Regions from separate parts of the Shewanella sp. SG44-6 genome, predicted to be linked through region 3. Evidence: predicted binding sites of a transcription regulator. Region 3 holds the regulator's gene; each other region holds the start of a gene.

Region 1 (10,432 bases), on a different contig from region 3:
TCGCAAAGTCTCGGCAGAAGAAAAGTCGTGGCAGTATTTTGCTGATTTGCGCTATGACTTCGATATCGGCCATATCAGTAACGAATTACTGGTCAATGCTAACTTTGAAGACCGCGACATCCGCTTTAAACAATATTCGATTTACGATGCCGATTACACCTTGAAAGATGCTAATGGCAATCAATCCTATCAAGGAAGCTTGCCGTACATTTATGACATCCGTAACCCTAATTGGGGCGAGGGAGAGTTTGAAGAGTACGATCCGTTATTAACCAGTAATTATAATAAATCAGTAACGGCATGGGGGTTAGGTATACAACATGTGGGCTATTTAGGCGGCGGATTTACCAGCCGTATTGGGTTTGCTTTTAACGAAATAAAACAAACTTACCAACACTTAGGCGTTGATGCTCGTTACAGCAGTAGCCTTGCGGATCCACAACCAGAAGCAGACACCACAGATAACGGTGTAACCTACAATTTAGGCCTAACCTATATGCCTACTGATGATATCTCTGTATTCATTAATCACTCTAAAGGTCGCACGACTTATAGTGTATTAGGTGATGTAAAAGGTAATGAAGCTGATCGTGATGATTCACAATCAATCAGTAATGATTTGGGTATTCGGATTAAAGCATTTGATGACCAATTACTGGCATCATTAGTATTGTTTAAAACCTCACGAACCAATGTGGCCTACAGCAATCCAGATTACGACAGTAGTGCAGTCACGCCTAACATTGACCCATACTTTTATAATGGTAGCGAAGACACCAAAGGGGTTGAATTAGATCTTAATGCATATTTAAGCGAACAGTGGAAAGTCAACGTTAACGCAGTTTACCAAGATGCCAGAGACAACCAAAACCCCAATAGTAATGATTATGGACAACGCCAAAAAGGCATACCTTATGTTACTGCAGGCGCTTGGGTAACTTATGCCACAGCATTGGGCTTACCTGCGCCACTGTCATTAAGTTTAGGCGCTAAATATGTCGATGAACGCAGCACGCAGTCTAGCTCATTTGGCATACCTGACGGTTATGTGCCCAGTTATAGCGTCATCGACTCGGCTATTAGCTATGATGTTGAGCGTTATAAAATCCAACTGAACATTAATAACCTATTTAATCAAACGTATTTCGATAAGGCCATGTTTTTAGGGGGTCTTCCTGGCGAAGAGCGTAATGCGAAGTTAACCTTAACTTATCGTATTTAAAAGCATATCAATCTGGATTTTGTTTGCTCGAAATCTAGATCTCAATTTAGCGCTAAATCTAACGCTAAATTGAGTAACGAGATGATGAAAGCACTGCCTGTGGCAGTGCTTTTTTTATCGCTATCTAATGAGCATAATTGACTATTTAGGCTACATGTAGGATAAACGAAGCATTAATTCAATAGCTTATCTTAGGATGTTATTTGATGGCTAATACCATTTTTAGTCCATACACCTTGACCAATGGTGCGATCATTGCCAATCGCTTAGTCAAAGCGGCAATGGAAGAGAATCTTGCCAACGTTCAGCAACAACCAGATCAAGCATTGTTCAACTTATACGATGCTTGGGCCAAGGGCGGTGTTGGATTAATGATTACCGGTAATGTGATGATTGACCCTTTAGCCATGACAGGCCCTGGTGGCGTGGTACTCACATCCAGCAGCGCACTTGAGCCGTTTATCCAATGGGCCAAAATAGCCAAGCAAAATAACGCCAGAGTGTGGATGCAAATTAATCATCCTGGCCGTCAGGTATTTAAAGCGATGGGGGGCAAAAATATTGCACCTTCAGCTGTCGCGCTCGATTTAGGTAAACACTCATCGATGTTTTCTCAGCCTAAAGCAATGACAACCACTGACCTTGATGATGTTATTCAACGCTTTGTCACGACCGCAAGCATGGCTCAACAAGCGGGTTTTGATGGTGTACAAGTTCATGCCGCACATGGTTATTTGTTAGCGCAGTTTTTATCACCGTTAACTAATCAGCGCGATGATGAATGGGGTGCAAGCTTAGAGAATCGAGCCAGGTTATTAATTGAAGTGGTCAAGCAAATTAGGCATAAATGTGGTGCAGATTTTGATATTGCGGTAAAGCTTAACTCAGCCGATTTTCAACGCGGTGGTTTTGATGTCGACGATGCCGAAAAAGTGATTAATATGCTCGCACCGCATCAGGTTGAAATGGTCGAGTTATCCGGCGGCAGCTATGAAGCCCCCGCAATGCAAGGTCGCAGCGCCGATGAGCGCACCTTAGCTCGAGAAGCTTACTTTTTACATTTAACCGCACAGTTAGTTCTGCGTAGTCCAATTGCGTTGATGTTAACGGGAGGCATTTATCGCCTGCCTGTTGCGCAACAAGTCGTTGATGCCGGCTTTGCCTTATGCGGCATTGCCAGCGCCCTTGCCTTTTATCCTGACTTAGCCAAAATATGGCGCAGTAAACCTGAGTTCACCCCTGCGATGCCCACGGTGAATTGGCAGAGCAAACCTTTAGCCGGGCTAGCGACAATGGCAATCATTAAACGCCAGCTTCGCCGAATAAGCCAAGGCAAACACCCTCAAATTAATGACTCCCCCATATGGAGTTTATTGGTCGATCAATTTAACACCAGACAACGCACTAAACGTTATCGCTATGGTTTAGGTCTTTCTAATGATCAACATGTAAACGATTAGCCTCTTAAATATTAACGTGCTAATAATGAACCAGCTAACCATTAAAGCGCTGGCATTAAACGACTAGTCTTAAAAAATGCTAGCGCTTAAAACGATAAATCTGCTGATTGCTGCTGCCACGCCATAATAACGCGGGATCGGCTTTATCTTGTTCAAACTTACCGTCGATTAGTACATCGACTAATGCCACCACAGCTTGCTGCTGTGGCGTGAGATCGGCCTGTTGATAACCAGTCCATAACCAAATGTCTTTATCGGGACATTCAGTATTTACCCTAGTCACTAATTGCAATACGGCTTCTAGATTAGCCGGATGCAGTGGGTCACCACCACTTAACGATAGGCCGCGCCGATAAATACGGCTGTCGGTTAAATCAGCAATAATCTGATCTTCTAACGCTTGGCTAAATACATGGCCAGCATCTACACGCCAAGTACTTTGGTTATAACATCCCTTACAGGCATGCTCGCAACCGCTAACAAATAAGCAGCAACGGGTGCCCTCGCCGTTGATCACATCAACACTATGGTAAGCACTGTAATGCATTATAAATGCTTCACTCTGCGTTTAACTTCTTCTTGCTTACCAAAGTTAAACGGCCGCGCATCAGGACTGCCTAAATAACCACATACACGGCGAGTCACCGATACCCTACTAGGCTCATGGTTACCGCATTTAGGGCAGACAAAGCCCTTGCTGGTACAATTGAACTCACCAATGTAGCCGCAATCGTAACACTCATCTATCGGGGTGTTAGTTCCGTAATATGGCACCCTGCTGTAGCTGTAGTCCCAGACATTTTCCAGTGCTTCAATGTTGTTTTGCATGTTAGGAAATTCGCCGTAGCAAATGAACCCACCATTAGCGATGGCTGGGTAAGGTTGTTCAAAATCAATTTTATCAAAAGGATTCACTTTCTTTTCAACATCTAAATGGAAACTATTAGTGTAATAGCCTTTGTCTGTCACCCCAGGTACTACACCGAACTGGGTGGTATCAAGTAGGCAAAAGCGACTACATAAATTTTCACTTGGGGTACTGTACAAACTAAAACCATAACCGGTTTCTTGCTTCCAAGATTCAGTGGCTTGTTTTAGATGATGAATAATGGCGACCGCTTTGTCACGTAGTTGCGTGTTATCAAACACATGCTCAGCATTGCCATATAAAGCATTAACCGTTTCGTGCAGGCCAATAAAGCCTAACGAAATTGACGCACGGCCATTTTTAAAGATGTCGCTAACATCATCATCAGCATTTAAGCGTACACCGCAAGCACCTTCCATGTATAAAATCGGCGCAACACGGGCTTTAACCCCGGTTAAGCGTGCAATCCGCGTGTCTAACGCTTTGCGAGCGACTAACAAACGTTCATCGAGTAATTGATAAAAACGCTGCTCATCTTTACCCGCTTCTAACGCAATACGCGGTAAGTTAAGGCTAACCACACCTAAATTATTGCGACCTTCGTGTACTTGTTGACCATCTTGTTCATAAACCCCCAAAAAGGAGCGACAACCCATGGGGGTTTTAAATGAACCAGTGACTTTAACCACCTGATCATAATTTAAAATATCTGGATACATACGCATAGTTGAGCAGGTTAAGGCCATCTTTTTGATGTCGTAATTGACGTCAGTTGCTTGATGATTGACGCCATCTTTAATGGCAAACACCAATTTAGGAAAGACGGCCGTTTTGCGGTTTTTACCTAAACCAGCCATGCGCACAGTTAACATCGACCGCTGAATTAAGCGAGACTCCCACGACACACCTAAACCAAAGCCAAAGGTCACAAACGGCGTTTGGCCATTGGCGGTATGCAAGGTGTTGACTTCATATTCCAACGACTGAAATGCATCATGACACTCTTTTTCGGTTTGCGTCATTGCATAACCTTCGACATCGGCTACTTGCCATTTGCGAGCCACAGCAAGGTGTTTTTGATAACTAATTTGCACAAACTCAGCCAACACTTCATCAATACGGTTAATGGTTGTACCGCCGTAAATATGGCTCGCCACTTGGGCAATAATTTGCGCAGTCACCGCCGTTGCTGTTGAGATGGATTTAGGCGGTTCAATTTCAGCATTACCCATTTTAAAACCATGAGTTAACATGCCAGCTAAATCAATTAGCATGCAGTTAAACATCGGGAAAAATGGTGCATAGTCGAGATCATGATAGTGAATTTCTCCTTTCTCATGAGCGCTAACCACATCTTTAGGTAACAAGTGAGTTTTAGCGTAATGCTTGGCAACAATCCCTGCGAGTAAGTCTCGTTGAGTTGGAATCACTTTGGCATCTTTATTGGCATTTTCGTTTAAAATGGCATTGTCTGATTGCTCAACCAAACCACGAATAGCGCAGTTTAATTTACTCTGAGTCTCACGATGAGTGTCACGGTCGTGTCGATACTCAATATAGTGACGTGCCACCGACTTAAACGGTCCTGACATTAATAAGTTTTCAACTGCATCTTGTAGCTCGTGAATATCAACTTCGGTTTTGCAAGCCATTTGCTGCTCAACCGTTTGCGCTAACTGCAGCGCATATTGATGGTCAGCTTGACCTGCAGACTCCATTGCAGCCACAACAGCCTCTTTGATCCGACAACCATCAAATGCTGTCCGGCATCCATCCCTTTTCACGACTACAAGCATACAACCATCCTTACAAGCACTATATATAGAGCTTTAATTTACAAAAGACACAATATAGAGTGTATTAGATACATTAACGCTGAGTATTACTTTGATCCAGATCATAATTGTCGGCAGTACTTTTTATTGCAAATAACTTGCTATTCGCAATAGATATTGTAGGTGTGGAAAATGATTTTTATGACGGGAGATCGCATGGTAGAAAAAAATGAAAATAGCATCGCGATGTAAGATTTTGGCAAACAAGTTATCTCATAGGTAACCGTGTAGTTGTGGTTTTTAGCCGTTCAAAATGATGAGCATTTCGATGACCTGACATCAAATACAGCGTTAATGACAGTATCAATCGTATAAGTGACTTATTCATTACGACAAGATGAATACTCAGGACAAAGAGGCGCGACATGAGATTGAATAAGTCAAACTAATACAGATTGCGCCGATAACGCATCCCAGAATAAATAAGCGCCCTCTCCTTGATGCTGAACATCCATGTGATACCAATATCTGTACCACGATTGACAGGCACTACCTGATTAATCACCCATTAAGCACTTAGACGCGAACGGGTATATTGCCGTCAATACACCAGTCCGACATCGCCTAAGTGTTACTTTAAGGTTGCTTCAATTAAATGGTGAATATCTTTGACTGCCTGCTCACCCGCTTCAATAGCCTCTTTGGCGCGATGAAACTCCATGGTGCCAATATCAGCAACATCGGGCACAATACAAATATCAGGTGGCTCGCCCATTAAACGTGAACGTTTATGGCGTTGTTCTAAAATATCCATGGATTGTGACATCACCGCCAACATACCAGGATGAGATTTTGAGCTGCTCATGGCCAGCTTATCGGTTAAGCCACTCATGTACTCTTTGCCTTTCCCCCATAAATCCATAAAGCCGGTTTCAAGCTCACGCTTTTGTTCAATAGGTTCTGACTTACTGGCTTTACGGCTTTTTACTTGTTCTGGGATCAAATGCATTTGGCCTCGGCGATGAGCATTTAAATCTACCGCAATAACCACATCAACACCCATCGAACGGGCTAATGAAACAGGAACCGGATTGACGACTGCACCATCGACAACCCATCGATTACCTTGCTGCACGGGTGGTAAAAATCCAGGCATCGAACATGAAGCACGCACGGCATGGCGCAAGTCACCTTCTTTAAACCAAATCTCTTGCCCAGAATATAAATCTGTCGCCACCGCAGCAAACGGGCGCTGCAATTGTTCAATATTAAGGTCACCAATACGGTTAGCTAAAACATCAAACACTTTCTCACCACTAATAAGTCCGCCTTTACGCCAGCCTAAATCCATTAGGCCAAGTACATCCCAGCTTGAAAAGCCACTGACCCAAGTTTCAAGCTCAGCCAAATGATCATTGGCATAAGCTGCGCCGACTAACGCCCCCACCGAACAACCAGCCACTTTGTCTGGGTAAATGTCTAACTTGGCTAACCCATTCAATACCCCAATATGTGCCCAACCTTTAGCGGCTCCACTGCCTAGCGCTAATCCCACGGTGAGCTTTGTCATCTTTGTTCCTTCCATACTCTGTATTCATCTTTACCATAAAGCTCGGCTTAGTCGACCAATGACCTCGTCGAACTCAGGCAATAATATAATGCTAAAAAATAGCATAACTAAAGCGACTCTTGTTGGCTATAGCAAGGTGAAACAGCTATAATCGTCGGCTTACATTTTTTAGGGGATCTACCTTTGCAATTTACCGATTTTTCGTTGGACAAGCGCCTGCTTGACAGTTTAAAGCACCTTGGCATTTCTACGCCTACCGATGTTCAAGCGCAAGCACTTCCCATTGCCTTATCAGGTAAAGATTTAATGGCATCGTCTAAAACCGGCTCAGGTAAAACCTTAGCGTTTTTGTTGCCTGCTATGCAGCGAGTGATATCCACCAGAGCATTGTCGAAAAAAGATCCGCGGGTATTGATTTTGTTACCTACGCGAGAACTCGCCCAACAAGTTTATGGCCAATTACGTTTATTAGTTGCTAATACCCAATATAAAGCCATTAGCGTACTTGGTGGTGAGAACTTTAACGACCAAGCTAAAGCCTTGGCCAGAGATCCGCATTTTATCGTTGCCACACCAGGGCGTATTGCCGATCACTTACAACAACGCCATTTATATTTAAACGGCTTAGAATTGTTGGTGCTAGACGAAGCAGACCGCATGCTCGATTTAGGTTTTGCGCCACAGCTAAAGGCCATCAACGATGCTGCCGATCATAAACGTCGCCAAACCTTAATGTTTTCGGCCACTTTGGATCATGACAGCATAGGTGATATTGCAGCAACATTACTGAAAACCCCAAGCCATGTCTCCATTGGTGAGTCTTACAGTGAACACAAAGATATTGAACAACGGATTATTTTGGTTGACCATTTAGACCATAAACAAGCCTTGTTGCAGCATATATTAAGCCAAGAACAGCATAAGCAAGTGATTGTATTTACCGCGACGCGTTCAGATACAGACCGTTTAGCGACCCTGTTAGCCGCACAAGGTTTTGCGACCTCAGCGCTCAGTGGTGATTTGAAGCAATCGGCTCGTAACCAAATTATGGATCAATTTGCTCGAGGCCAATCGCAAATACTGGTGACTACCGATGTGGCATCACGTGGCCTTGATTTAATCAACGTCTCCTTAGTGATTAACTTTGATATGCCAAAGTTTGCTGAAGAGTATGTCCATCGTATTGGCCGAACAGGTCGCGCAGGCGCTAAAGGTGATGCAGTGTCGTTTGTGGGCCCTAAAGATTGGGACAGCTTTAAAAAAATCCAACTATTTTTACGTAAAAACTTTGACTTCACTGTAGTTGAAGGTTTAAAAGCCAAATTTAATGGCCTAAAAGACAAGCCTCAAGCAGCTAAAGCCGGTACCAGTGCAAAAGCCGCCGTAACCAGCAATAGAGCTAGCGTGGCGAAAAAAGCCAAAGCAGCCCCTAAGAGTGATAAACGCTTTATTACCGGGGTTGATGTAGGTGATGCACCTGTGCGCCGTAAAGTTAAACCGATTGTCATTATTGAAGACGACGGAACAACAGAAGACTAAACGGCACATCAATCGCTGATAAACTGCGATGACAGAATAATCAATGTAGGGCAGAACACTGCCCTACAACAAATGAACAATAACGAGCATGCTAACAGCATTATCGTATGAATAAACCAGTAAGGATTAACATGAAAATTTGTGGTGTGGAATTAAAAGGCGGCGAAGCCATTATCTGTTTACTGACCTATGAAGGCGAAACGTTTAACGTGCCAGCATGTCGTAAAGTTTCATTCAGTATTTCACAATCAGCTAGCACTGAATCCATTCGTGAATTTGATTTTGCGTTTAAAAAACTAATGAGCGATTATAAAGTTGATGAAATCGCCATTATTGAACGTGAGCAAAAAGGTAAATTTGCAGGCAGTGCCACCAGCTTCAAACTTGAAGCGACACTACAATTAATGGACCTTCCGGTTTCGCTTATTTCTCCTTTAACCATTAAAGAGCAACTAAAGCGCAACCCACCACAAGTTGACTTCGACTCATTGGACCTAAAACGCGTCCAATTAAATGCTTTTGACGTTGCTTATGTTCAACATAATCGACTCATTTTCGGTAAAGTGTAAACACAGAACCGTTGTATTGTGGCGTTACCCATACCGAAAAAACGGTCGCGGTAGCGCCAGAACTAATCAGTTGATTTATGACAGACACTAAAACTAAAACGATCAAAGCCCCGCCTAAAATGCCAGTCAAATCGGCGAGCCAGTCATTAAAACCCAAAGCAGACCTCAGCCTGCTAGTCACTAGCGCGGATATCAAAAAACAGCAGAGTGAACAGAGCCCTTTACGTTACCTAAACGGTTATCGGCCTGATGTGGTTGATAAAATCCGCCAATTGGTTGATACCAATGCATTGGGTGATCACTTTCTAACCCGCTACCCCAAAGTACACCAAGTACGTACAGACAAAGCCTTATATGATATGGCCATCGCATTAAAAAACACCTACATGCGTCAGTCAGACCCATTAGCCAAAGTCATTTTTGATGAAAAAATTAGCTTGAGCCATCACGCACTAGGTTTGCATTCTTATGTTAATCGCCGTCAAGGCAATAAAGTCAAAGCCAAAAATGAGATTAGAATAGCCTCACACTTAAAGCATATTCCGTTTGAGCTTTTACAAATGGTCGTGGTGCACGAACTGGCCCACTTGCGCGAAAAAGAACACAACAAAGCTTTTTATCAGCTGTGTACTTTTATGCTCGCCGATTACCATCAATTAGAATTTGATATGCGAGTATGGTTAGTCGCTGAAGAAGTCGGCCAATCGCCCTACGGAAAATAATCGATGGATTTTAATCATTGCCAACTCGCATCAGGCTTCCAGTTCTTCATCCACGCGGGGATATCACAGGCAGGCATAGGTCTGGCAATGCCATAACCTTGTGCTAATTCACAGCCTAGTTGTAATAATGCAGTGCCATGTTCAACGGTTTCAACGCCTTCAGCAATCACGTCACGTTTAAATGATTTCGCTAGGGCGATTACGCCTTCAACAATGGCGAAATCATCAATATTACTCAACATGTCTTTGACAAAGCTCTGATCTATCTTAATCAAACTGGCAGGCAATCGCCTAAGGTAAGTTAGCGACGAATAGCCAGTGCCGAAATCATCTAAAGCAAAATGGACACCTAGGCTCATGCAGTCATTCATGATAATTGACACATGATTAACATCTTCTAATGCGCTGGTTTCCAACATCTCTAGCTCTAAATAGCGAGGCTCAACATTAGGGTGGGCAGCGAGAAGATCCGTTAACGTCTGTATGAAGCCAGGCTGCATTAATTGTACTGCCGCAATGTTAACGCTAGTGCTTACCGGGAGATCAAGCGCCATAGCTTGCCATTGGCCGATTTGTGTTAATGCGGTATCAATAACCCATTCACCTATTTCAATCATCATGGTGTGGTTTTCAATTACAGGTAAAAACTCGATTGGACTTAATAATCCGCGCTCTGGATGTTGCCAACGAATAAGCGCCTCAACGCC
Region 2 (10,432 bases), on a different contig from region 3:
CTCAGTGGATAATTTGAGGTTTAAATCGCTTTCAGGCACACAGCAGCAGGGCAGACATTCGTTAGACTTAAGCTCTGCCAGAGGTTTGGAGAGGTAGCTGACTTCTCCTGATATGACTGTGGTTTTACAGGCGCCGCAAAAACCGTTGCGACACTCTGAAAATACTTTTACTTTTTTCGCTTCAAGCGCTTCTAGTAAGCTTGAGTGTTGGCCGTCAAATAAAATAACCGGCTGTCCTTTCAAGCTTACAATAGGCGCTTTTTTGAAAAATGTTTTATAGGTCAAAATCTAAAAACTCATCGCCATCAACAGAAGAATCAATTTGTCCTACAAGGTATGAAGACACTTCAACTTCTTGTGGGGCAACCTGTACTGCATCACTTTCTAACCAGTTTTTCATCCACGGAAGAGGATTTGACGATTCTTCGTATGGTAGTGGTAAATGTACCGATTTCATCCGCTGATTAGTAATAAATTCAACATACTGGCACAAAATCTGCTCGTTAAGACCAATCATTGATCCGTCTTTAAATAAATACTTGGCCCATGCTTTTTCTTGTTCTGCTGCTTTGACAAATAAGTCGTAGGCTTCTTGCTTACATTCAGCTGCAATCTCGGCCATTTCAGGATCGTCTTTGCCGCCTTGCATTAAGCTTAATATGTGTTGCGTACCGTTAAGGTGCAAGGCTTCATCACGGGCAATCAGGCGAATGATTTTAGCATTTCCTTCCATGACGCGACGCTCAGCAAAAGCAAATGAACATGCAAAACTGACATAGAAACGAATCGCTTCTAAAGCATTAACCGACATCATGCACAAATATAATGACTTTTTCAGTATGCGTGAGTTAACGGTAATTTCTTTGCCGTCGATCACATGAGTGCCTTCGCCTAACAGGTTATTAATCTGGGTAAGGTGAATTAAATCATCGTAATAAGCCGCAATATCACCGGCACGCTTTAAAATTTCATCATTTTGCACAATATCGTCAAACACCACAGAAGGATTGTTAACAATATTACGAATAATATGAGTGTACGAACGCGAGTGAATCGTTTCAGAAAATGACCAGGTTTCAATCCAGGTTTCTAATTCAGGTAGCGATACTAACGGTAAAAACGCTACGTTAGGTGAACGCCCTTGAATAGAGTCGAGCAATGTTTGGTATTTAAGGTTTGACAGAAAAATATGTTTTTCATGGTCAGGTAAATCACCGAAATCAATTTTGTCGCGACTGACATCAACTTCTTCTGGGCGCCAGAAGAAACTTAATTGCTTTTCAATCAGTTTTTCAAAAATTTCATATTTTTGCTGATCGTAGCGTGCCACATTCACGGATTGACCGAAAAACATAGGTTCTTTGGTCGAATCGTTAGGTATTTGACAAAATGTTGAGTAAGCCATTATTTAGGTGTCCTGAAAACGCATTTTCCAAAAGCGGGGAAGACCCCCGCTAAATATACATAAAGTGAAGATTAAATTTTACACGCACCGCCACCGCAGCCATCGTCTTCTTCTTCGACAGCAATAATGTCGTCAAATTGATCAGAAGCACCGTCGCGAGTGTTATGATAATACAATGTTTTAATCCCTAGCTTGTAGACACTTAACAGGTCTTTAAGCAAGGTTTGCATTGGTACACGACCGCCTTCAAAACGGCTTGGGTCATAATTGGTATTGGCTGAAATCGCTTGATCGATAAACTTCTGCATTAAACCAACAAGCTGGATATAACCATCATTATTTGGCATATTCCACAGCAGTTCATACTTGTCTTTAAGCAACTCAAAGTCTGGTACTACTTGCTTTAACTGCCCGTCTTTACTGGCCTTAACGCTGATCAATCCACGTGGAGGCTCAATACCATTAGTCGCATTTGAAATTTGCGATGAAGTCTCAGAAGGCATTAATGCAGACAAGGTCGAATTACGTAAGCCGTACTGTTTAATATCGCTACGTAAACCTTCCCAATCCATGTGCAATGGTTCGTCACAAATTTTATCTAAATCGCGCTTATAGGTGTCGATAGGTAAAATACCTTTCGAATAAGTTGTCTCGTGGAATAACGGACATGCACCTTGCTCTTTAGCTAAGTTCATTGACGCTTTGAGTAAATAGAACTGAATTGCTTCAAAGGTTTTATGAGTCAGGTTATTTGCTGAACCGTCAGAGTACTTTTTACCATTTTTAGCCAAATAGTTGGCAAAGTTAATCACACCAATACCTAAAGTACGGCGATTCATTGAGCTGGTTTGCGCGGCTTTGATTGGGTAATCTTGATAATCAAGTAAGTTATCTAATGCACGCACTGCTAAATCTGCTAAAGGCTCAAGTTCAGATAAATCCTTAATCGCACCTAAGTTAAGCGCTGATAAAGTACATAAGGCGATTTCACCGTCTGGATCGTCAATGTTAGTTAACGGTTTAGTCGGCAAGGCAATTTCTAAACATAAGTTAGATTGCTTAATCGGTGCCACTTTAGAGTCAAATGGACTGTGCGTATTACAATGGTCGACGTTTTGAATATAGATACGGCCAGTAGAGGCACGTTCTTGCATCATCAGTGAAAACAATTCAACTGCTTTGATCTGCTTTTTACGTATGCTGCTGTCTTGCTCATACTGCAGGTATAAACGTTCAAATTCGACTTGGTCTTCAAAGAAAGCATCGTAAAGGCCAGGCACGTCAGATGGACTAAATAAGCTAATGTAGTCGCCTTTGATTAAACGTTGGTACATTAATTTGTTTAGCTGCACGCCGTAATCAAGATGACGCACACGGTTGTCTTCAACACCACGGTTATTTTTCAGTACTAGAAGTGATTCAACTTCTAGATGCCATAACGGGTAGAACAGTGTTGCTGCACCACCACGGACTCCGCCTTGGGAACAAGACTTAACCGCTGTTTGGAAATACTTATAAAACGGTAAACAACCGGTGTGGAATGCTTCACCGCCACGAATAGGGCTACCTAAAGCACGAATACGGCCTGCATTAATACCAATACCTGCACGTTGGCTCACGTATTTAACAATAGACGATGCCGTAGCATTGATTGAGTCTAGGCTGTCATCACACTCGATGAGTACACATGAGCTGAATTGACGTGTCGGTGTACGAACACCCGCCATGATTGGCGTTGGAAGTGAAATCTTAAATAAAGATGTCGCGTCATAGAAGTCTTTAATGTACTTCAAACGGATTTCTTTCGGATAACGAGCAAACAAACACGCTGCGACTAAAATGTATAAAAACTGTGCGCTTTCATATACTTCGTGAGTCACACGGTTTTGAACCAGGTATTTACCCTCTAGCTGCTTGACTGCGGCGTAAGAGAAATTCATGTCACGCCAGTGATCAATATAGCCATCAAGGATATCTAACTCTTCACGGCTGTAATCCGCCATGATGTGCATGTCATATTTACCAATTTCAACTAACTTGGTGACATGATCGAATAGCTTAGGCGGTTCAAATTGGCCAAACGCTTTTTTACGTAAGTGGAATACCGCTAAGCGGGCTGCCACAAATTGGTAATCAGGTGACTCAGGAGAGATCAAGTCAGCCGCGGCCTTAATGATCGTTTCATGAATGGCTTCAGTTGGAATGCCATCAAAAAACTGCAGATGAGATCGAAGTTCTACTTCAGATACTGAGACGTTTTTTAATCCCTTGGCTGCCCAAGTGATCACGCGATGAATTTTATCTAAATCGATCGATTCACGTTCGCCACTGCGTTTAGTGACTGTCATATTGCTATTCATTGAAGAGAGGCCTTGGTTCTATATCTAATCATGTGATCTGTTGTTGGATGCAGTGCTGCTGGGTTCGATCTGAACCCGTTACAAAACAATTCCATGTTAAAACAATCAACTTGAAGGTACTCACAACATGGCAGTAAACCACCAATACGTTCAGTTAACATCTATCTCCTTGTTATGCTGTGGAGTAGTGTTTTGATTGTCGGCCACACACAAGATATGGTGTTATTTAAAATCTAAGATACAAGATAGTGAGGTTTGAGTTTTTTTGCAAGCCACAATTATATTAACTTCTTGTGGATAACTTGAGGATAAACTGCAGGGTTAGTGACAGCTAACCCTAGAGCCCAAATTTATAACGTGTTTTTTATAAATGATATTTTTTCAACCATCAAATAAGAAAGTTTTGATCGCTAAAATAAACAGCGATCGAAAATTTACCCTCAATTTTAGATTGATCTTTTAGGGCTTTTGATCGGTAAGTGATTGTCAGCATAATCTTTAGCCAATGATGCATTCAGAGGTGTATTTTCGATGAATCGATCTCAAAAAGACGACGGAGTAAAAAAGTGTTTTAATGCTGCACCATGTTCAAATTGGCATGTTGCTGGCCATGTATTCGGTGTGTCGCTGGCTGATAAATAGCCCCATAAGGCAATGCCACCTATCATACTTGCGTTGCGAGCGGCGACTAAATCACGCTCAGCATCGCCTAGGTATAAAATACTTTGAGGTGCGATGGCTATTTGTTGAGCGGCTAATAACATCGGCGCAGTATGAGGTTTAGCGTGACAGGTACTATCGCCGCTGATCATGGTTTTCAGTTTATCGGTTAAGCCCAGCTTTTGTATTAATGGCCGAGCAAATCGAGCTGGCTTATTGGTGACGACACCGTAGGGAATGGCTTGGGAATCTAATAGGGTTAAGAGTTCGGGTAAATCGTCGAACAAACGGCTATGATCGCCATTAATGCGTGCATAATGGCGCAGTAGTGCTTGTTGAATATCAAGTTGAACGTGTTCATCTGCCTGTGGTATGGCGGTCTTGACCAAATATAAACTGCCATGTGAAGCCGCATGGCGCATGGTTTCAAGCGTTTGAACCTTAAAACCGGCTTCGTCTAAACTCAAATTTAATGCTTGGACTAAATCAGGTGCGGTGTCGGCTAAGGTACCGTCTAAATCGAACAGTACCCCTTTAATGTCGTGCATATGCAAGAGTTAGCTCCTCACAGAGAAATGGCAGTAAATCCACGCAGCCTTTAATAGCGTTATCGGTATAACATAACGCTATTGGGCTTCATCTATGTTTTTCACTGTTGCAACATAAGTGAAAAACATAGGCTGGCTAATCTATTTTTTGTGTGGCTATCATATAGTTAACATCGACACTCTTAGTGTACTTAAATACACCTGATAGAGGATTGTAGGTAATACCTAATGCATCTCTGCACAATAAATCGGTGTTATCGACTAATGCCATCAGTTCAGACGGGCGAATAAATTTACTGTGATCGTGAGTGCCAATTGGAAGCATTTTTAATAGATATTCAGCGCCGATTATGGTTTTAAGGTATGACATCATGTTGCGGTTAATCGTCGAGATAAACACAAAACCGTTGGGTTTAACCATGTCACAACATGCTTGAATTACCGATTGTGGATCCGGTACGTGCTCAAGCATTTCCATACAGGTTACTACATCGTATTGCTCGCGGTGCGTATCGCGGTGTGCTTCGGCGGTAGTTTTAAGATAGTTAACCGCTACCCCAGAATCTAATGCATGCAGTTTTGCCACTTCAAGTGGTTCAGTTCCCATGTCAATACCATCAACGTGTGCACCCAGGCGAGCCATACTCTCTGACAAAATGCCACCGCCACAGCCGACATCAAGCACTTTCTTATCGAAAATACCGCCAGCGGTTTGATCAATGTAGTTTAAACGCAGTGGATTAAGTAAGTGCAATGGCTTGAACTCGCCATTGAGATCCCACCATGTTTGTGCCATGGCTTCAAATTTTGCGATCTCTTGCGGATCAACATTGGGTGTCGATTGTTCAGCGTGTGACATAACTTAACCTAAGTGTCTAATAAAGTATGATGGCTATTATAACGATAACCTTTGTGAATAGTAGTCAACAATGGCTTGGCTTGTTCACACTTGCTCATAAAACATCCACTTAAGCCAGCTTAATTGTAAAATTGTGCTCTTAACTGCTTAAAGCATCAGCAAATTGGCTTTGATTATGACTTATTTATCAGCCTATATTCATGTGCCAATAATATAAATTCGCTGAATATATTAGCTTTTTTATCATTTTTAAGAGTCATAGAGCATTTGACAGGTCTTTGTTCTGGCGACATTAATTATCTGTGTTAGAATGCCAAATCACGTTTTTAAGCTAGATAATAATATGGAAGTTTTATTGTCAGCTCACTTTAGAGGAACGCGCAGTTTATGACTGATCTGGCATCATCTATTTCGCCAATTAACATCGAAGACGAACTTAAGAATTCTTACCTTGATTATGCCATGAGCGTAATTGTAGGTCGTGCATTGCCTGACGTTCGTGATGGGTTAAAACCTGTTCACCGTCGGGTTTTGTTCGCAATGAGCGAATTAAAAAACGATTGGAACAAACCATATAAAAAATCCGCTCGTGTCGTTGGTGACGTAATTGGTAAGTATCACCCACATGGTGACACAGCTGTATACGATACTATTGTGCGTATGGCGCAACCATTCTCGCTACGTTACACCTTAGTTGATGGACAAGGAAACTTTGGTTCTGTCGACGGTGACTCTGCAGCTGCGATGCGTTATACCGAAATCCGCATGCAAAAGTTGGCGCATTCATTATTAGCCGACCTTGAAAAAGAAACTGTGGATTTTGTGCCTAACTACGATGGCACTGAGATGATCCCTGCGGTGTTACCAACACGCGTACCGAACCTATTAATTAACGGTTCATCGGGTATTGCGGTTGGTATGGCCACCAATATTCCACCACACAATTTAACTGAAGTGGTCAAAGGCTGTTTGGCGTTAATCGAAGACCCAAGCTTATCGATTGAACAGTTAATGGAATACATTCCAGGTCCAGATTTTCCAACGGCAGCGTCGATTAATGGCCGCAAAGGTATTATTGATGCGTACAACACCGGCCGTGGTCGCGCGATTATGCGTTCTAAAGCGGAAATCGAAACGGAAGAGAATGGTCGTGAACGTATTATTGTTCATGAAATTCCATATCAAGTTAACAAGGCGCGTTTGATTGAAAAAATCGCTGAACTTGTTAAAGATAAAAAATTAGAAGGTATCAGTGGCCTACGCGACGAGTCTGATAAAGACGGTATGCGTATTGTTATTGAAATCAAACGCGGTGAAGTGGGTGAGGTTGTATTAAACAACTTATATGCTCAAACACAAATGCAGTGTTCTTTTGGTATTAACATGGTGGCATTGACCAATGGTCAGCCTAAATTGTTTAACCTTAAAGAAATGCTTGAGTGTTTTATTCTTCACCGTCGTGAAGTAGTTACCCGTCGTACAGTATTTGAATTACGCAAAGCCCGCGAACGCGCCCACATCCTTGAAGCACTTGCTATTGCACTGGCTAACATCGATCCGATCATTGCACTGATTAAAGCTTCGCCTACACCGGCTGAAGCTAAAGCTAAATTAGTCGCACAAGGTTGGGAGTTAGGCCATGTACAAGGCATGCTTGAAAAAGCGGGTGACGATGCAGCTCGTCCAGAATGGTTAGAGCCAGAGTATGGTATTCGCGATGGTCAGTACTATTTAACTGAGCAACAAGCACAAGCTATTCTCGAGTTACGTTTACACCGTTTAACCGGTCTTGAGCACGATAAAATTTTAGCTGAGTATGAAGAGCTATTAGTACTTATCGCAGGCCTGTTATTCATTCTTCGTAATCCATCGCGCTTGATGGAAGTGATTAAAGAAGAACTAGAAGAAATTCTTGAGCAATACGGTGATGAGCGTCGTACGATTATCAACGCTAACGAAATTGATATGAGTCTTGAAGACTTAATCAATGAAGAAGACGTTGTAGTAACCTTGTCTCACTTAGGTTATGCAAAATACCAAGTATTGTCCGACTACCAAGCGCAGCGTCGTGGCGGTAAAGGCAAAGCGGCAACTAAAGTAAAAGATGAAGACTTTGTTGAGAAGTTATTGGTGGCGAACACCCATGACACCATCTTGTGTTTCTCTGACTTTGGTAAAATGTATTGGTTAAAAGTGTATCAATTACCTTTGGCCAGTCGTACTGCCCGTGGTCGTCCAATTGTTAACTTATTACCACTTTCTGACGGTGAGCACATTACTGCCATTCTACCGGTACGTGAGTATGCTGATGATAAGTTTATCATTATGGCTACAGCACACGGTACCGTTAAGAAAACCGCATTAACGGCGTACAGTAACCCTCGTGCAAATGGCATTATTGCTGTGAACCTAAAAGACGGCGACCAATTAATTGGCGTTGATATTACTGAAGGTAGTGACGACATTATGTTGTTCTCTAACGAAGGTAAAGTGGTTCGCTTTAATGAGAAAGCGCGTGATTCTGAAACCGGTGAAGTGAAGATTGATGCTGAAACTGGCGAAGAAGTGATTGCATTGCGTCCTATGGGTCGTACTGCAACGGGTGTTCGTGGTATTAAGCTTGATGCTGGCCAAAAAGTGGTGTCGTTAATTGTGCCTAAAGGTGACGGCGCTATCTTAACCGTAACCGAAAATGGTTATGGTAAGCGTACTGAGCTGAGTGAATACCCAGCGAAGAGCCGTGGCACTAAAGGTGTGGTATCGATTAAAGTCAGTGAGCGTAATGGTGAAGTTGTTGGTGCCGTTCAAGTAGGTACTTTTGACGAAATTATGCTGATCAGTAATAAAGGCACCTTAGTGCGTACTCCTGCTGAAGGTGTATCTATTATTGGTCGTAATACTCAAGGTGTGACGATCATTCGTACCGCAGAAGACGAGAAAGTCGTTGGTTTGCAGCGTATTGAAGAGATTCAAACCGAAGAGTTGTTAGACGCAGAAGGCAATGTTATTCCACCTGCGGACATTATCGAAGGTGAAGCTATTGACCTTGAGGCGGCTGAGTCTACTGAGTCTGACGTAGAGAGTGACGGACAAAGTGATGTAGAGAGCGACGAACAGGACTAACCTGAACGTTTACTTTGTAACATCAATAACGAGCGCCTTATGGCGCTCGTTTTATTTTACGGAAAATAATTCATCAAAATAGGCTGATAAAAGTCTATTCAATTGATGCTAAAGTCCTTAGTATTAATAGTCTTATGTGTGTATTAAAAACTGATTCAAGGAGTTGTCTGTGAGCGCGATTTATAATTTCTGTGCGGGTCCTGCTATGTTACCTCAAGCTGTAATGCAAAAAGCACAACAGGAATTAATCGATTGGAATGGCCTTGGCGTCTCCGTGATGGAAATCAGTCATCGCAGTAAAGAGTTTATTGCCCTGACCGAACAAGCAGAAGTCACACTGCGTAAGTTAATGAACATACCTAAAAACTATCATGTGTTGTTTATGCATGGTGGCGGCCGGGCGCAATTTTCTAACGTAGTCAATAATTTCTTGGGTGATAATGGTCGGGCGCTGTATTTGGTCAGCGGTCAATGGTCATCTTCTGCGGTAACAGAAGCGCAGAAGCTAGCCGGTGAGCACAGTATCGACAGCATCAATATTGTTGAGCAGGTCAATGGCCTTAATCAAGTGACATTACCTGACTTACATGCAATCGATAAAGACTATCGTTATGTACATTATTGCTCAAACGAAACCGTTGACGGTATTGAAATTTTTGAAGAGTTTACTAGTCCGTGGCCGGTAGTTGCTGACTTGTCATCCACTATCATGTCGCATGAAATTGATGTCAGTAAATACGGACTTATTTATGCCGGCGCGCAAAAGAACATCGGCCCATCGGGTTTGTCGATTGTTATTGTGCGTGACGATATGCTCAAATTACCAAGTTTGCCGCAGTCTTCAATAATGGATTATCGTGTCGCGGTTGAATACGGTTCAATGTTTAACACCCCTCCAACGTTTGCCTGGTATTTAGCTTCTGAAGTATTTGCTTGGTTGCAGGCTAATGGCGGCGTGAGTGCCATGGCAGAGATAAACCAGCAAAAAGCGAAGTTACTGTATGAGTGTATCGACAATAATCCATTTTATAAAAATGGTGTTGCGCCACAAAATCGTTCACGTATGAACGTTACTTTTCAATTAGTGAACGATGCTTTAGACAGTGAGTTTCTAGCCCAAGCAGAGCAGGCCGGTTTAGTCGCGTTAAAAGGGCACCGTATTGTTGGTGGTATGCGTGCCAGTATTTATAACGCCATGCCGTTAGCGGGTGTGCAAGCGTTAGTTGATTTTATGAATAACTTTGCTGTAAAGCACAGTTAATTCGAACCGCTTATTTACCGTAAGTTCGGCTTAATAAAGAAAAAAGCGAATGCTAAACAGCATTCGCTTTTTTTATGTCATCGATATATGTGTATTTCAACGCTTCATTCCTGATCAAACAAGCCTTGATAGCAAACATCATCGACGAAGTGTAGGTTCTTGAATGCCATATCATCATAAAGTAAAAATAGCTGGTTTTATCGAGTCGATAACGCT
Region 3 (10,432 bases):
GGGTGGCGATGTCATAACCGAAAACACCTTAGCTAACGCCCGTGAACTATTGCAATAATCGTTACGCACTTATAAAAAGTAAATCAATATGTTAACGTAAAGTTAACATGGATTTACGGATAAATCATAATGATCAAAGTAATAAAGGGCTTGGGTGTTGTTGTCGGACTAATTTGCAGCTTATTAGTATTTATTGTTGTCTGTTTAGTGGCCATTAACGCTACAGACAGAACAAAGTCACCTAACACGCTTTTAGTTGAAACTTGGTTAAAACAACAATCGATTGACCCTGCCCAAAATGGTTTTGTATATTTGCAAGCTTTTAGCGGCACTATTGAGGATGTAACGGCTAAAGAAATGGCCACGACATTAAGTTTCAATGATGAAGAAAATCAACTATTAAGCGATTACAAAAAATCGTGTTATCAAACAGATGTAGCAAGCTGTAATGAATTTATTGAAAAAAATAACGATAGTATTTTACAAACAATTAAGGCACATAAAGCCAATATCACCCATTATAACAAGCTGATTGAAATGCCTTATTGGCAAGAAGATATTCAGTATTTAACACCTGAGAGTCTATTTAAATGGTTACCACTACTTAACTTACGAGCAATCAGTGAACTTAGCGTTTTAATCAACTTTGATGGGGCCCCTAAACTTAATGCCAATGAGGCCTTGTTAACATTTTTAACTACAGATGCTCAATTCTGGAATATGGTTTATCACTCATCTCGCTCTATAGTCAACCATATGATTGCCGTTAGCGTCATCAAATCTCAACTTAACTTTGCCAGCACTGTAGCTAAGACACTCGATAGCGCATTTGTAAATAAAGTCACAACTTGGCAAACGCCATTCGAATTAACTAGCAACGATTTTGAGAGAGTATTTTCCGGTGAATGGCAGTTTGCTCATAATGTCAGAGAACAAATGCTAATTGAAGTGCATTCTGATGAAGTCGCCTTTTATGAAAAATGGCTAGCAGATGCTTTGTACAAGCCCACAGACAGTGACAACCTTATGGCTGAGTATATTGTAAGCTTAGTAAAGGAACCGGTTTCAACGAGCTCTGCTCACACGGTCATAAAGCCTGATTACTGCTCTCTTGACAATTATATAAAGCAATTATGGATGTCACGCTACAACCCGATTGGTAAACTATTTAACTGCACAGTTTATGAAACAGATTATAAGCAACGTTTGACTAATATCAATACTGAGTTAGAGCAATTGCGCACTAATCTACTTACCGGAACATCATCTTAATAAATTCACTTCGACTGATTTTATTAAATGCCGTTAGCAAAAAAGAGCACAAATGGGCTCTTTTTTGTTTTATAAATCTTTATATATAAAGTGCTTAACCTGAAATCGAGATAAAGATGAGGAGGTAATAAAAGTGAACTTATTTTGCCACCTCGCGCGCTAAACTTATTATTTTAACAAGATTCAGCATCTTGCTACTGAATGCATCGATAACAAACCTATCAACTCAGTGAGGAAAACAAAGGACTTTTTGATAGTCGTTTGTTATCCAAAATTCAGGTTACTTATAAATAATAAACCGCAAGTTGCACCCCGATTAACGAAAATACACCCGCTAATACGTCATCAATCATTATCCCAAAACCACCATGCACTTTGGCATCGAGCCATCGGATAGGCCATGGTTTAACAATGTCGAAAAAGCGAAATAATACAAAACCAAGTGCTAACCACATAAAACCTAAAGGGGCTGCAATCATGGTGATCATCAATCCAACAACTTCATCCCATACAATAGCACCATGATCGTGCACCCCCATGTCCTTAGCAGCTTTTCCACAAATATAGAATCCAGCAAGCATGCTAATACAGGTAATGATCAGGTAATGGGTTAAGCTTAATTGTTGCATCAAAAGCACTAAAGGTATCGCAGCTAAAGTACCAAAGGTACCCGGCGCTTTTGCTGCTTTACCACTGCCAAAGCCTAGTGCCAAAAAGTGTATTGGATGGACTAATGACAGCTTTTTAACAAATTTATCTTGGGTTAATAGTCTCATAATATTCACATTAGAAATGTACAAAGCCACGTGAAATGAGGTTAAATTCCTGGCCATCATCGACTAATTTTAATTTATCACCAGCACAGATTTGACCAATTTTAACGAATTTCACCCCAGCATGGATCAAAGCAGTATTAATTGCACCGCGCTGTGACTCAGGTACAGTAAATAACAGCTCATAATCTTCCCCGCCAGTTAATGCATAACTTAAAGCATCTTCACGGCTGAGGTTGGCTTTGATTGATTTTGATAACGGAATTTTATTTACATCGATTGTCGCTCCCACTTTCGATGCCGTTAACACATGACCAATATCGGATATTAAGCCATCAGATAAATCAATAGCACTTGTTGCAAGCGTTCTTAGTGCTTGACCTGCCAAGACTCGAGGTGTGGGGTAATAATGTCGATTAATCAGGTATTCTTTATCTTCAGTATTGACACTTTGGGCACCTCTGAGAATATCAAGACCCAAGGCTGAATCACCTAAAGTACCAGTGACGTATATCCAATCGCCATTTTTGGCTCCAGCACGAGTCAAGGCAGTGCCTTTTATCACTTGGCCATTAATGGTGATACTGATGCTGCGCGGTCCCCGAGTCGTATCGCCGCCGATTAAGGCTATACCGTAGTATTCGGCAATCTCAAATAAGCCTTCACTAAAGCTGGCTAACCAGGGTTGATCAACGCTAGGTAGTGTGAGAGCTAAGGTAAACCAAGCAGGTTCCGCCCCCATAGCAGCAAGATCAGAAAGATTAACCGCTAACGATTTGTACCCTAAAGCATGGGCGGGGATGTCGGCTAAAAAATGAACCCCCTCAACGAGAGTATCACAAGAAATCGCAATGGATTTATTGTCTGCAGGATTCACTAACGCACAGTCATCGCCGATGCTTAATTCAACATCGCGCCTTTTTTGGCCTTTATTGCGGAAGTAATGTTCAATGAGTTGGAATTCTTTCACATTCAGTCTGGTACGGAAAACCGTCCACCTTAATTTTGAAACCATTAACAACAAATGAAAACGGTATCCGAAGATACCGTTCTGGTGTTACTTATGCTTCACTAACTTATCAAGCAAGCCGTTAACAAATTTGTGACTATCTTCAGCACCAAACGCTTTCGCTAACTCGATACCTTCGTTAATCGCCACTTTAAACGGCACATCTTTACGGAAGGTCAACTCGTAAGTTGCCAGACGCACAATGGCTTTTTCTACTGGTGACACTTCTTCAAAATTACGATCAAGATGCGGCTTTAATAGCTCATCAATTTGCGATGTTTTTGATGCTACACCAGTTAACAACTCACGAAAATAAGCGACATCAACACCGTCAGTGTTCTGTTCAGTTAAAAACTCATGTTCTACGTCAGCAACTTTGTTTTTACTTAACTGCCATGAATAAATGGCTTGAACGGCTAAACGGCGGGCCTTACGGCGCTCTGAAGGTTTCATACTTTTCCTACTATTACAGCTGTTGTTCTAGTTGTTGCAGTACATTAACCATTTCAAGCAAACTAAGGGCTGCTTCGCCACCTTTATTGCCTGCTTTAGTACCTGAGCGCTCAATAGCTTGCTCAATGGTATCTGTGGTTAATACACCAAATGAAACAGGAAGATCATACTCTAATGCAACTTGTGCAAGACCTTTATTACATTCACCAGCAACAAATTCAAAATGAGGTGTTCCGCCACGAATGACAGCACCTAATGCAATGATACCGTCAAACTTGCCACTTGCTGCAACACGCTTTGCGGCAAGGGGTAATTCAACTGCACCAGGGACGCGAACAACAGTAATGTTGTCGTCACTAACCTGGCCAAAACGCTTTAATGTGTCTATTGCACCATCAAGCAGACTTTCAACTAAAAAGCTATTGAATCGCGAGATCACGATCGCCACTTTGGCATTTTTCGCTTCGATATTACCTTGAACTACGTTCATTCTATCTTACCTAAATTAGCTAAAGCACCCGGCTCGGGGCAAAAAGAGGCGTTATAATATCACAGCCAAAAGCCCTGAGCGCTATGCAATTAATGAAATTGTTAAATTTACCACGAGCTAAAATTATTCAGCTATATAATCAGTCACTTCTAAACCGAAACCCGACAGTGAATGGTAACGTTTTGGTGAGCTTAATAAGCGCATAGTCGTAACACCTAAACTCGACAGAATTTGCGAGCCTACGCCAACACGACGAGATGTTCCTTGCCACATTGCTGGCGCTGGAGATTGACCATTGTCTTCAGCTTCGAACGCTTTGACTTTGGCCAATAAGTTACTTGTATGTTCATCATTACCCAGCAACACTAAAACACCACCTTCTAAAGCAATCCTTGCCATGGCTTTTTCTAATGGCCAACTGCGCTTTTGATCACGTTCAGAATGCAATAAATCATTGAAGGTGTTTTGTAAATGAACACGCACCAAACAATTTGATTTTACTTCATCTTTAATCAAGGCGTAATGTAATTGATTATCAATAGTGTCTCTAAAGGTCACCATAGTAAACTCACCAAAACGAGTAGGTAATTTACACTGAGCTTCGCGAACAACTGTGGTTTCGTTGGTATTACGGTACTCAATCAAGTCGGCAATAGTGCCTATTTTAATGCCATGTTTTTCACTGAATATTTCTAAATCCGGACAGCGAGCCATAGTGCCATCTTCGTTTAATATTTCAACTATCACGCCTGACGGTTCGCATCCTGCTAAGCGCGCTAAATCGCAACCGGCTTCGGTATGGCCAGCACGAGTTAATACCCCGCCTTCTTGCGCCATCAATGGAAAAATATGTCCAGGCTGAACCAAATCAGAGGCTTTAGCATCTTTAGCAACGGCAGCTTGAACTGTTACAGCACGATCATGGGCTGAAATACCTGTGGTCACCCCAGTTGCTGCTTCAATTGAAACCGTAAAATTAGTTGAAAACTGGGCGTTATTGTTGGTCACCATTAAAGGTAAGTTAAGCTGCTGACAACGCTCTTTGGTCATGGTTTGGCAAATTAATCCGCGGCCATAAGTGGCCATGAAGTTGATTGCAGCTGGCGTCACTTTATCAGCGGCCATAATCAAATCGCCTTCATTCTCTCTGTCTTCATCATCCATCAAGATAACCATCTTGCCTTGACGAATATCTTCAATGATTTCTTCTATGCTATGTAGCGCCATTGTCAGACCTTTATTGATTAAGTATTCGATTTAAACCTTAGGCATTAAATCTGTTTATACCGTGTGTTTTTATACTTCGGGTACTGGGTACGAATGATATTTTACGGCAACAACTAACGCAAAAAACCTGATTTAGCGAGTAATTCCATGGTCACGCCCGATGAAGGCTGTGCATGGTGAGCTTCTGGTTGCATTAATCGTTCTAAATAACGGGCAATTAAATCCACTTCAATGTTAACGCTATCACCGACTTTCAAATGCACCAGCGTAGTTTCGCCCGCAGTATGAGGCACTATGGTTAATCTGAAGCGATGACCATCAACTTCATTGACGGTTAAACTAACACCGTCAATGGTAATCGAACCTTTGTGAGCGATGTAACGACTTAATTGCGCTGGTGTTGATAGCCAAAACTCAAGCGCTTTACCTCGATAAGCACATTGCTCTACTTTTGCGATGCCATCCACGTGGCCGCTGACCATGTGCCCACCCAACCTTGTGGTTGGCGTAACCGCTTTTTCAAGATTAACCTTTTGGCCGACTTGATAATGACTAAAACCGGTTAACGCGACAGTTTCAGCTGATATATCAGCAACATAACCATCACCTAAACGTTCAACAACCGTTAAACACACACCATTAGTCGCAATGCTGTCACCTAGCTTTACATCGGTTAAATCTAGCTTACCGCTAGCAACCGTTAAGCGAATATCGTCACCTTTTCGATCAATTTTACGTAATGTGCCAAGGGCTTCGATTATCCCAGTAAACATAATGACTCACTTTTTGCTTATAAACTTTGCTCTTGCTCGGGTTTTCGCCTAAGCACTCGCACATTAATACGATTGATTATATCTAAGGATATATCGCTTATCTTGTCCAATGCTACGCTCATCGATTAATTGCAACGACGGTGTTTGATCCATCGCACTGTAATCGGGTAGCTGCAACATATTACGTCCATGGCTGCCTAAAAGTTTAGCAGCCTGATAAAGCACTACTTCATCAGCGAGACCTTGAGCAACAAATGCGCCGGCTAACGTTGCCCCAGCTTCAACTAATACGCTATTGCTATGCTGACCTAAATACGTTAGCAAAGCTAACAAAGGGATTCTACCTGACGAGTCACACTCTAATTGCAGAAAATCAACGTGCTGTGGAAAGTCAATTTTGACCTTGTCAGAATATGCACAGCCTGAAACCAGTAAAATAGGACTTTTAATCGAAAATAACTGCTGGGCTGACGTTAATCTAGCTTGGCTATCAAGCACCACCCTTAAAGGCTGGAATATGTCTTCTTGCGTATGATAAGTGGTTAATTCACCGAGCGCTTCATAACGGACATTTAAGCTAGGGTCATCAACAAGAATAGTTTCAACCCCAGTGATTAATGCGCAATGCCTAGCTCGGTACTTTTGCACATCTGCCCTGGCAGCGTCACCGGTAATCCACTTTGACACTCCATTCGACAGGGCTGTTTTACCGTCTAAACTGGCGGCTATTTTCACTGTCACCCAAGGCAAGCCAGTTTTCATCCGCTTCATGAAGCCCAAATTTAGCGCATAAGCTTGCTCTGTCAGTAATCCGATATCAACTTGAATACCTGCATCACGTAACATGCTGATACCGCGGCCAGCAACCTGTGGATTGGCATCGGTAACAGCAATAACAACTCGAGCGACCTTGGCATTAATTAAGCCTAAAGCACAAGGTGGTGTGCGGCCGTAATGGCTACACGGCTCAAGAGTGACATACGCGGTAGCATCTTGTGCCGAAAAGCCATTATCGCGAACCATTTTAAGCGCATTGACTTCGGCGTGGCCTTGGCCTGCACGCTGGTGATAACCTTCACCGATAATCTGACCATTGGCGACAATGACGCAACCGACACAAGGATTTGGCCGAGTGGTATAACGACCTTTCTCGGCGAGTGCTATCGCACGGCTCATCATTTGAATGTCGAAGGTAGAAAAGTTAGCCATATTAGGTAATCTCTTATTGCTCAGATGCCGTCATAAAAAGATGATATTTTTCGCCATTACTTTTGTAATTTGGCAATGGCCTCACCAAATTGTGATACATCTTCAAATGCTCGATAAACTGATGCAAAGCGGATATAAGCCACTTTATCAAGGTTCATCAACTGTTCCATCATAAGATTACCAATCATTTCAGAATTAACTTCGCGTTCGCCCGTTGCGCGCAGCGTTGATTTGATTTTAGTCAATGCTTGTTCAATTTCATCGATTGATACAGGACGTTTTTCAACGGCACGCAGCATGCCGCCACGGAGCTTTTCTTCATCAAAGGGTTGCCGAGTACCGTCACGTTTAATCACTCTGGGCATCACTAATTCTGCACCCTCAAAGGTAGTGAAACGCTCATGGCATTCGGTACATTCCCGGCGGCGACGAACTTGGTGACCATCAGCCACTAATCGAGAATCTATAACTTTGGTATCGGTCGCGCTACAAAAAGGGCAATGCATTGAGCCTCCTGCAGAAAAAAACAAAATGGCCGCTAACAATTAGCGGCCATTAAAGTTTATCCTATTTGTTGAGCAAGGTTAACCTAAACCTTTTCAACAGACATCAAGAGACGATTAACCGTATACAGGGAATCGAGCACATAATGCCAACACTTGACCTTTCACTCGTTCAGCCACTTCGGCATTAGATGCATCGTCAAGAATGTCACAAATCCAGCCGGTTAACTCTTTCGCTTCTGCTTCTTTAAAGCCACGACGAGTAATTGCTGGTGTTCCAATACGAACACCAGAGGTGACGAACGGTGAACGTGGATCATCAGGTACTGAGTTTTTGTTCACGGTAATGTTGGCATTGCCCAATGCAGCATCTGCTTCTTTACCCGTTAAATCACGGCCAATTAAATCAACCAACATTAAATGGTTTTCTGTACCGCCAGAAACAATTTTGTAACCACGATCTAAAAACACACTTACCATAGCTTTGGCATTTTTAACAACTTGCTGTTGATATACTTTAAACTCTGGCTCTAATGCTTCTTTAAATGCAACCGCTTTACCGGCGATAACATGCATTAAAGGGCCACCTTGGCCACCAGGGAATACCGCTGAGTTCAACTTTTTATATAAGTCTTCATCATTAGCAGCAGAAATAATAATACCGCCACGTGGACCAGCCAATGTTTTATGGGTTGTTGAGGTCACAACGTGTGCATGAGGCACGGGCGTTGGATAAACATCTGCAGCCACTAAGCCAGCAACGTGAGCCATATCAACAAGCAAATAAGCACCAACTTTATCAGCAATTTCACGCATTTTAGCCCAATCGACTATGCCTGAAAATGCCGAAAAACCGCCGATCATCATCTTAGGCTTGTGCTCAATAGCTAAGCGTTCCATTTCGTCATAGTCAATTTTACCTGATTCGTCGATGCCGTAAGGAATGATGTTGTAAAGCTTGCCGGAAAAGTTAACTGGTGAACCGTGAGTTAAGTGACCGCCGTGGGCTAAGTTCATACCTAATACAGTGTCACCTGGCTTTAATAGCGCCATAAATACCGCACTGTTAGCTTGTGAACCAGAATGAGGCTGCACGTTGGCATATGTGGCACCAAATAATTCTTTTGCGCGTTCAATCGCTAATGTTTCAACCACATCAACGTATTCGCACCCACCATAGTAACGCTTACCTGGATAACCTTCAGCATACTTGTTAGTTAACTGAGAACCTTGCGCTTCCATCACACGTGGACTGGTATAGTTTTCAGATGCAATCAATTCAATGTGTTCTTCTTGACGACAAGTTTCATCTTCAATGGCTTTAAATAATTCTGGATCATAATCCGCAATATTCATCGCTTTCTTCAACATGGTAGCTCCAACATCATTATCTATATAGTAGGGTTGCGGCGTATTCTACTCTGCAACGATAATGATTTACAGTATAAACAACATGAAATTCACTGTGTTCTGAATACAAAACGATTCATGTTTATGCCAATAGACTGGCAAATTTTAGATCTTATGTGGCCGAAAAAACACTCAGGAGTAAATCACACAATTGCCTGTTGAGTTCAGCCTATAATACAGTAGAATTATCATCATCTTTATTGACAATTAGACAGTATTATTATGGCTCAGTTTGTATACAGCATGCTTCGTGTGGGTAAAATTGTCCCGCCTAAAAAGCAGATTTTAAAAGATATTTCATTAAGCTTCTTTCCTGGCGCCAAAATTGGTGTGCTCGGCTTAAACGGTTCAGGTAAATCGACATTACTGCGTATTATGGCCGGCATAGACACTGAAATCGAAGGTGAAGCGCGCCCAATGCCTGGACTGAAAATTGGTTATTTACCCCAGGAACCTCGCTTAAATGAGCAACAAACGGTTCGCGAAGCCGTTGAAGAAGCCTTAAGTGAAGCTAAAAATGCCCTAACCCGTTTAGATGAGGTTTATGCGGCTTATGCTGAGCCCGATGCTGATTTTGATGCCCTCGCTAAAGAGCAAGGTCAACTAGAAGCTATTATCCAATCTCAAGATGCCCACAATATTGATCATATTCTGGAACGTGCAGCAAATGCGTTACGCCTCCCCGATTGGGATGAAAAAATAGCTGTACTTTCTGGTGGTGAACGCCGACGTGTCGCAATTTGTCGCTTGTTACTTGAAAAGCCTGAAATGCTATTACTTGACGAACCGACCAACCACTTAGATGCTGAGTCAGTGGCTTGGCTAGAGCATTTTTTACAAGAATATACTGGCACAGTCGTGGCGATTACCCATGACCGCTATTTCTTAGATAATGCTGCAGGCTGGATTTTAGAGCTCGATCGCGGTGAAGGTATTCCATGGCAGGGCAACTACTCATCTTGGCTTGAGCAAAAAGACGCCCGTTTACAGCAAGAGTCTTCTACCGAAAGCGCTCGTCAAAAAACCATAGCTAAAGAACTAGAATGGGTAAGACAAGGTGCCAAAGGTCGTCAGTCTAAGGGCAAAGCCCGTATGGCTCGTTTTGAAGAACTCAACACTAACGATTATCAAAAACGTAACGAAACTAATGAGTTGTTCATTCCGCCAGGGCCACGCCTTGGTGATAAAGTGATCGAAGTAACTAATTTAACCAAGTCATATGGTGACCGCGTACTGATTGACGACCTAACCTTCACTGTCCCCAAAGGGGCAATTGTCGGTATTATTGGTGCTAACGGTGCCGGTAAATCAAC

Evidence for each region. Region 3 encodes NrdR, which represses ribonucleotide reductase genes. Its sites were predicted from a motif close to AAACACNANATNTNGTGTTT; they were not measured.
Region 1: the regulator NrdR is predicted to act here: its motif matches at 5,361-5,380, upstream of nrdD (anaerobic ribonucleoside-triphosphate reductase).
Region 2: the regulator NrdR is predicted to act here: its motif matches at 3,971-3,990, upstream of nrdA (class 1a ribonucleoside-diphosphate reductase subunit alpha).

The regions. Positions count from the first base shown of each region.
Region 1 is NZ_JACJER010000055.1:9,963-20,394, forward strand. Features, by position in the region: gene H5185_RS11490 (TonB-dependent siderophore receptor) at 1-1,222, shown strand, start outside; gene H5185_RS11495 (NADH:flavin oxidoreductase/NADH oxidase family protein) at 1,429-2,682, shown strand; gene nrdG (anaerobic ribonucleoside-triphosphate reductase-activating protein) at 2,762-3,229, opposite strand; gene nrdD (anaerobic ribonucleoside-triphosphate reductase) at 3,229-5,346, opposite strand; gene rssA (patatin-like phospholipase RssA) at 5,957-6,895, opposite strand; gene H5185_RS11515 (DEAD/DEAH box helicase) at 7,079-8,434, shown strand; gene H5185_RS11520 (DUF3010 family protein) at 8,566-9,003, shown strand; gene H5185_RS11525 (YgjP-like metallopeptidase domain-containing protein) at 9,123-9,725, shown strand; partial or broken gene H5185_RS11530 (bifunctional diguanylate cyclase/phosphodiesterase) at 9,740-10,432, opposite strand, start outside.
Region 2 is NZ_JACJER010000026.1:72-10,503, forward strand. Features, by position in the region: partial or broken gene yfaE (class I ribonucleotide reductase maintenance protein YfaE) at 1-285, opposite strand, end outside; gene nrdB (class Ia ribonucleoside-diphosphate reductase subunit beta) at 275-1,405, opposite strand; gene nrdA (class 1a ribonucleoside-diphosphate reductase subunit alpha) at 1,477-3,765, opposite strand; gene H5185_RS06805 (HAD family hydrolase) at 4,308-4,979, opposite strand; gene ubiG (bifunctional 2-polyprenyl-6-hydroxyphenol methylase/3-demethylubiquinol 3-O-methyltransferase UbiG) at 5,110-5,832, opposite strand; gene gyrA (DNA gyrase subunit A) at 6,220-8,955, shown strand; gene serC (3-phosphoserine/phosphohydroxythreonine transaminase) at 9,125-10,216, shown strand; gene H5185_RS06825 (hypothetical protein) at 10,269-10,432, opposite strand, start outside.
Region 3 is NZ_JACJER010000015.1:31,870-42,301, forward strand. Features, by position in the region: gene recN (DNA repair protein RecN) at 1-58, shown strand, start outside; gene H5185_RS04650 (hypothetical protein) at 130-1,272, shown strand; gene H5185_RS04655 (phosphatidylglycerophosphatase A) at 1,557-2,048, opposite strand; gene thiL (thiamine-phosphate kinase) at 2,059-3,015, opposite strand; gene nusB (transcription antitermination factor NusB) at 3,103-3,507, opposite strand; gene ribE (6,7-dimethyl-8-ribityllumazine synthase) at 3,521-3,997, opposite strand; gene ribBA (bifunctional 3,4-dihydroxy-2-butanone-4-phosphate synthase/GTP cyclohydrolase II) at 4,121-5,224, opposite strand; gene H5185_RS04680 (riboflavin synthase) at 5,338-5,997, opposite strand; gene ribD (bifunctional diaminohydroxyphosphoribosylaminopyrimidine deaminase/5-amino-6-(5-phosphoribosylamino)uracil reductase RibD) at 6,061-7,206, opposite strand; gene nrdR (transcriptional regulator NrdR) at 7,263-7,712, opposite strand; gene glyA (serine hydroxymethyltransferase) at 7,827-9,080, opposite strand; gene ettA (energy-dependent translational throttle protein EttA) at 9,342-10,432, shown strand, end outside.